One region of the Bordetella sp. genome, then DNA from elsewhere that is predicted to be linked to it. Evidence: predicted binding sites of a transcription regulator. Region 1 holds the regulator's gene; the other holds the start of a gene.
The links. Region 1 encodes sigma-54, which starts transcription at its own class of promoters, with help from an activator protein. Its sites were predicted from a motif close to TGGCANGNAANCTGCTTT; they were not measured.
Positions count from the first base shown of each region.

Region 1 (3,324 bases):
TTCCGGCCCGGGGCCGGCGCCGGATTTCTTTGCCGACCCGACGATCCGCGTCTCGGCCGGCGAGCCGGCGGCGGCAATGTGCCCGGGTTCGACGGTATCTCGGCCATGCTCCATATCGACCTCCTGGGAATGACGCCGCCGCCGCGATCCTGGAGGCGTCTGGCAGTTATTACATGAGCTGGTAAATCCGTCCGGCAAAGTCGGGGGCTTGGCGGCATCCAGCGATCCACCTATCCCTACGCCAGCATGCGGCGTGCCTTGAAAAGCCAATAAATACGCGGGCTTGCCAGGGGTCCGTCAGGTCGCACGGGGTCGACTGAAAATTGGCATGCACCTTGCTTATGTTTGTCTTGAATGGGATGGGCGTTTTCATCCCTGCAGTCAGACGGAGACAGCAATTGGCACATCAAGCCACGTACGAACTCAGGGCGCGTCAGCAGACCAGCCTGACGCCGCGGCTCCAGCAGTCGGTAAAACTGCTGCAGATGTCCGCGCTGGAATTTACCCGCGAAATCGAGCAAGCACTTGCGACAAACCCGTTCCTCGAGGAAGGCGAGGACGATAACGCACCGGCCGACTCCGGCGTGGCGAGCACGCCGGCCACGGATACGGCGCTCCACGAAAATTTGGCCGGCGCGTCCGATATGCAGAATCCCGCTCTGACGGAAGCTCCGCCGGAAGTCGTGGTCGAGCTACCCGAGCTGCCGGACATTCAATCGGAGTATTCCGGCGATTACCCCGCGGCCCGCGCTTCGGGCGATGGCGACAGCGACGTCGGCCAGTGGGCCCGCAGCACCGAAGACCTGCGCGACCGGCTATGCAGCGAACTGTGCAGCTACCGACTGGCGCCACGCGATCGCCTGATGGCCGAGTACATCATCGAGGGGCTGGACGAAGAAGGCTATCTGCGAACCGACCTGACCGAACTCGCCGGGGACGGGGTATTCGATCCCCCACCCGAGCCCGAGGAATGGGAGGTCGCCCTTAAGTTGGTTCAGCAGCTCGACACGCCCGGCCTGGGGGCACGCAACCTCGCGGAATGCCTGAAGCTGCAACTCGTCGCGATGGACGAGACAACGCCCGCGCGCGATCTGGCAATCCACATCGTCGAACACGAACTGGAACGCCTGGGCAAGCACGATTTTTCCGGCCTGGTCCGCGCGTGCCAATGCAGCGACGACGCGATGCGCGAAGCGTGCTCGCTGATACGACGCCTGGACCCTCGCCCCGGACTGCGTTATTCACAAGCCGATTCCAGCTATGTGGTGCCCGATGTCGTCGTACAGAAGTTCAACAACCAATGGATCGTCACACCCAACCGTGCGGCGATGCCCCGCGCACGCCTGCATCGGGCCTACGCCGATCTGTTCCGCAATGCACGCTATAGCGACCGTTCGCCGATGGCACAAGAGCTGCAGGAAGCACGCTGGCTGATCCGCAACGTCGAACAACGCTACAGCACCATACAGCGCGTGGCGGAAGCGATCGTTCTGCGCCAGCAAACGTTCTTCGAGTACGGAGAGATCGCCCTGCGTCCGTTGATGCTGCGCGAGATCGCCGATGAATTGGAAATCCACGAGTCCACCGTATCCCGCGCGACGAGCAATAAATACATGGCCACGCCACGCGGCATTTTCGAATTCAAGCACTTCTTCTCCCGCGAACTTTATACGGACACGGGGGGAAGCTGCTCGGCCGCCGCCGTGCGGGCGTTGATCAAGGAAATGATTGACGGCGAAGATGCATCCACGCCCCTATCCGATGTCGACCTTGCGCAACTGCTCGGCCAGCAAGGCGTGGTGGTGGCGCGTCGCACCGTATCGAAGTACCGTGGACAGCTGAAGTACCCGCCCGCCGACATGCGCCGGCAGTACTGACCGCGAAGGCATATCGAAAAGGGGCGCCGCGGCGCCCCTTCGTCATTCCGCGCGGCGAAGGTCCTTACCGCTTGCCCGTATCCGTATAAGGCGCGCCGCCGCCCTTCGTTGGCGAGACGTTGGTGTTCTTCATATCCGAGGGCATGCGCGGTTCCTTTTCCTTTCGCAGGTCGCTGCCGGAACTATCCCGCGTAACCGGCGCGGTGCCGGCAGGATGGCTCGCATACGGCGCGGGCGCAGGCGTGCCCGGCGGTACCTTGTCATTCCTTGGCGGCGTGGCGGTAGAGTCGTTCGGCGTGGTGGAAGGCGTGGTAGGTGCATTCTGCTGCGCCAACGCGGCACCGGACCCGCAAGCCGCGGCGAGAATCAACATGGAGGTGAGACGACTGAACTTCATTCCGATCTCCTTTCGTGTGACGAGTTGGGACTACGCACACAGCAAGGGCTATGCCTATCGACGCATGGTTGGGGAATATTGCGCTCGGGTACGCAGCTTGCTCGAAGAACCAGCCCGTCGAGGGCCAGGTCAATCGGCCTGTAGACGACAACGAGGAGTAGCGTCATGAGCATCATCAAACTTTCTCTGAGTGCCATCGCATTGAGTATCCCGGCGGTGACTTTCACCGCGCATGCTCAGACCCAGGCGCCGATGACCAACAAGGAAATCGATGCGCAGTATCGCGCCGACCAGAAGAAATGCGATGGCATGAAGGGCGACGAAAAAGACGTTTGCCAAAAAGAAGCCAAGGCCACGCGCGATAGCGCCAAGGCCGACGCGAAGCAAGCCAAGGAACAGGCCGAAGCGCGACACGATGCAACCAAGGAAAAGCGCGAAGCGGCATATGACGTCGCGAAGGCGAAATGCGACACCCTGTCCGGCAACGCCAAGGATGCCTGCATGGCCGATGCCAAAACGCGCTACGGAAAGTAGCCCCTCTGATTGCGAACCGGCCGGCACGCGCCGGCTGTTCCCGGTCCCGGGAGACGGGCCGTATCAGAGCCAGCGCTCGAACATCCGACCAAAGGACTCCATGAGTCTTTCCTTGATGCCCCGGTCCGACCAGTATTGGGCATCGATTCGCTGGCCCCGAGCTACATCCTCGTCAAACAAGGTTTCCATTTGCCGGGCGAAGCGCGGTCCGATCACGACGGCGTTCAACTCATAGTTCAGCGCGAAACTACGCCAGTCCATATTGCTCGAGCCTACGGTGGACCATACTCCGTCGATCACCGCGGTCTTCGCGTGCAGAAACGCGTCGCGACGCTCGTAGATCTTCACACCTGCTTCCAGCAACTCCGAGTAATGCGAGCGGCCGGCATGGAACACGAGAGAAGAATCGCTGAAGCCCGGCAGCACCAGCACCACGTCCACATTGCGCCTGGCCGCGTCCGCCAAGGCCTGGACGAAGGCAGGATCCGGCACGAAGTACGCCATGGTGATGTGTAT
Region 1 covers NZ_JBMQQZ010000091.1:50,901-54,224, reverse strand. Annotated here, with positions in the region: gene ACO1P8_RS20045 (PRC-barrel domain-containing protein) at 1-114, opposite strand, end outside; gene ACO1P8_RS20040 (RNA polymerase factor sigma-54) at 399-1,877, shown strand; gene ACO1P8_RS20035 (hypothetical protein) at 1,942-2,274, opposite strand; gene ACO1P8_RS20030 (hypothetical protein) at 2,440-2,808, shown strand; gene ACO1P8_RS20025 (phospholipase D-like domain-containing protein) at 2,872-3,324, opposite strand, start outside.

Region 2 (3,324 bases), on a different contig from region 1:
GCAGACGGATGGATGACCATTGTGTCTTCCGGCGTCAATACCCGGCCTTCCTGCGAGCGAAGCTCCAGCGTCTGGACTGGGCCACCCGTCGCCTTGTCGACGAGAACGGCGTGCGCTTCGTCCGGTTCGAAGAAATACGCGTCGCCCCATTGACGCAGGGCGACCAGCAGCGTGAACAGGCCGCGTCCTTTTTCCGTTAGCACGTAGTCCTGGTATGCACTGGCCGCCCGCAGGCGTCCCTCGTGCTGTCCATGATGGTTGCAATGTAAAACCACGCTCGAGGTAGCGCAACCGGTTGTGGTTTGAAGTCAGATTGGCCGCAGTCACATCCATCGGCAGAAATGCCGCGATGAACGGATACGCAGATCGGGCGCGATCGCGACCGCGACTGCGTACTTTTTTGGACGGGCCTGAACGAGCTTGTCCGTTGCGGCGCCGGCCAAAAGAAAAGGGCGCTCCGCCGGGAGCGCCCTTTTCACTTCGGGATTGCCTTATACGAGGCGATTCATGCGATCAGCTGTGATAAGCGGATTCGCCGTGGCAGGTCGTGTCCAGGCCCTCGCGTTCGACGTCTTCCGGCACACGCAGGCCGCACACCATGTCGGCGATCTTATAGGCGATCCAGGCGACGACGCCGGACCACACCAGCGTCAGTACGACGCCTTCGAACTGCACCCACAGCTGGCCGCCGATCTCGCCGGCCGTCTTCAGGCCGGGGCCGCCCAGCACCTGCGCATTGAACACGCCGGTCAGCAGCGCGCCGGTGATACCTCCCACGCCGTGCACGCCGAACACGTCCAGCGCATCGTCGGCCTTGAGCAGGCGCTTGAGGCCGTTGACGCCCCACACGCAGATGACGCCGCCCGCGATGCCGATGATGAAGGCGCCGACCATGCCGACCAGTCCCGCGGCGGGTGTAATCGCCACCAGGCCGGCGACGGCGCCGGAGGCCGCACCCAGCATGGAAGGCTTGCCCTTCAGCGCCCATTCCGTGAACAGCCATGCCAGCACGGCGGCGGCGGTGGCGATCATCGTGTTGAAGAAGGCCAGCGTGGCCTGCTCGTTGGACATCAGCGCGGAACCCGCATTGAAGCCGAACCAGCCGGTCCACAGCAGCGAAGCGCCGATCATCACCATGGGAAGGTTGTGCGGCTGCATGGACTCGCGTCCGTAGCCCACGCGTTTGCCGATGACATAGGCGCCGACCAGGCCGGCGATACCGGCGTTGATGTGCACCACGGTGCCGCCCGCGAAGTCCAGGGCGCCCTTGGCGTTCATCAGGCCGGGCACGGTGGGCGAAGCGAACCACACCATGTGCGCGATGGGCACGTAGGCGAAGGTAAACCAGATAACGGTGAACAGCAGCACCGCGGAAAAGCGCGCGCGCTCGGCGAAGCTACCGACGATCAGGGCGCAGGTAATGCCGGCGAACGTCGCCTGGAAGGACGCGAACAGGATTTCGGTCAGCGATCCCGTCATGGCGTACTTGCCGTCGGCGGGGGAGAACATGCCCGAGAAAAAGACGCGGGAGAAGCCACCAAAGTAGGCGTTGCCTTCGGTGAAGGCAAGCGAATAGCCGTAGACGAACCACAACACCAGGCCAACGACGAAAGTCCCCATCACCTGCATCAGGACCGACAATACATTCTTGCTGCGTACCAGTCCGCCGTAGAACAGGGCGAGGCCGGGCACTGCCATCATCAACACCAGCAGTGTCGAGACCAGCATCCACGAGATATCTGCTTTATCCATTTGTTATGGCTCCAGTAGCGTCCTTATTGGTGTTTACAGTGCTGCTTCGCCGGCTTCGCCCGTACGGATACGAATAACCTGTTCGAGCGCGGCGACAAAGATCTTGCCGTCGCCGATTTTTCCGGTACGCGCGGCTTGTTCGATGGTTTCGATGGCTTGTTCGACCAGGCTGTCCGGCACGGCGGCTTCGACGCGCAGCTTGGGCAGGAAGTCCACGGCATATTCAGCGCCGCGATAGAGTTCGGTGTGGCCTTTCTGCCGGCCGAAGCCCTTGACTTCCGTTACCGTCAGTCCCTGGACACCGATTCCGGACAAAGCCACACGCACCTCGTCGAGCTTGAAGGGCTTGATGATGGCGATGATGAGTTTCATGGCTGGTTCCTCTCTTGGTTGCACGTTGGCCCTGCGTGTAAAGCAAATTCGGTGCCACTTTTTTAGGCCTGGGCAGACGGTGTTTTGCCGACGGCGCGTGCGCGCATGCCGCCCAGAGGCACCGAATTGGTGCGCACCGTATGGAGGCGTGCTCGTTCGTGGTGCATTTCGGGGTGCGTGCAAGCGCGGGCTAGCCTCGCTGCGGGGGGGGTTATGTAGCAAATTGCTGCGGCATCACCGGCCGAAGGCGGTGTTCCGGGCGGCATTGCTCACACAGGTAACACTCTGCGACCGGGCGCCCATAGGGGTTCCGGGCGGATACGCTTCCGCCCGACATTCGCGCCCCGACGCCCGACGCTCTACACTGACGCTTATCGACGGATTCGGTGTGAGGAAGCCATGAATGCCACGCAATGGATGGAAGACCTGCAGAAAAACATTTCGGACCTGATCGCCCGCAGCCCCGCGGCCGACCTGGAACGCAATGTGCGCGCCATGATGGCCCAGGGATTTTCGCGGCTGGACCTGGTGACCCGTGAAGAATTCGATGTGCAGGCGGAGCTGCTCGCCCGCACCGTGGCCCGGGCCGACCAGCTGGCCGCCCAGGTAAGCGCGTTGGAAGCGCGCATCAATGCGCTCGAAGCCGAGCAGGGAAAGAAGACGTCCTCCTCCATCCAGGAGTAGGGCTGGCGCCTACGGCTTTCAGCAAGCCCGCGGGGCGCGCGGCGCGGTATTCGCCGGTTCCCCTGCTTCGGACGGCGATCCCGCATGGGTTTCGGCCAGGCGCGTCAGGAATTGCCGCGTGAGGAATTCCAGCAGCGTGCGCCCGGACGCCGACAGGGTGTGTTCGGATCGATAGGCAATCAGGATGCGCTTGTTGGCCCATGCGTCCGACAGGGGCACCGCGACGATGTTCAGAATGTCCTGATACATATCGGCCAGCTGCTTCAGCACGAAGGAAATCCCCAATCCGGCGTGCACCATGCGGCACAATGCATCGAAGCTATTGACGCGTATCTTCATGCGAATATCCCTGCCGATCAGCGCGGCCTGTTGCGCCAGTTTGGTGTTATAGGCGCTTTCCGCGTGCAGCTCGATCAGGCGCTCGTCCAGGACGTCGGCGAAACTCAGCGTGGGCAGCCGCGCCTTGCAGCCCCGAGGCGAAACGGCCCAGCGCCGTGCCCATGTGTTGCAGTTCCG
Region 2 covers NZ_JBMQQZ010000002.1:60,211-63,534, reverse strand. Annotated here, with positions in the region: partial or broken gene ACO1P8_RS00370 (hypothetical protein) at 1-221, opposite strand, end outside; gene amt (ammonium transporter) at 514-1,752, opposite strand; gene ACO1P8_RS00360 (P-II family nitrogen regulator) at 1,786-2,124, opposite strand; gene ACO1P8_RS00355 (accessory factor UbiK family protein) at 2,524-2,808, shown strand; gene ACO1P8_RS00350 (LysR substrate-binding domain-containing protein) at 2,827-3,324, opposite strand, start outside.
Region 2: a site for sigma-54 is predicted at 2,164-2,181, ahead of ACO1P8_RS00360 (P-II family nitrogen regulator). Genes of this name have one in related genera too.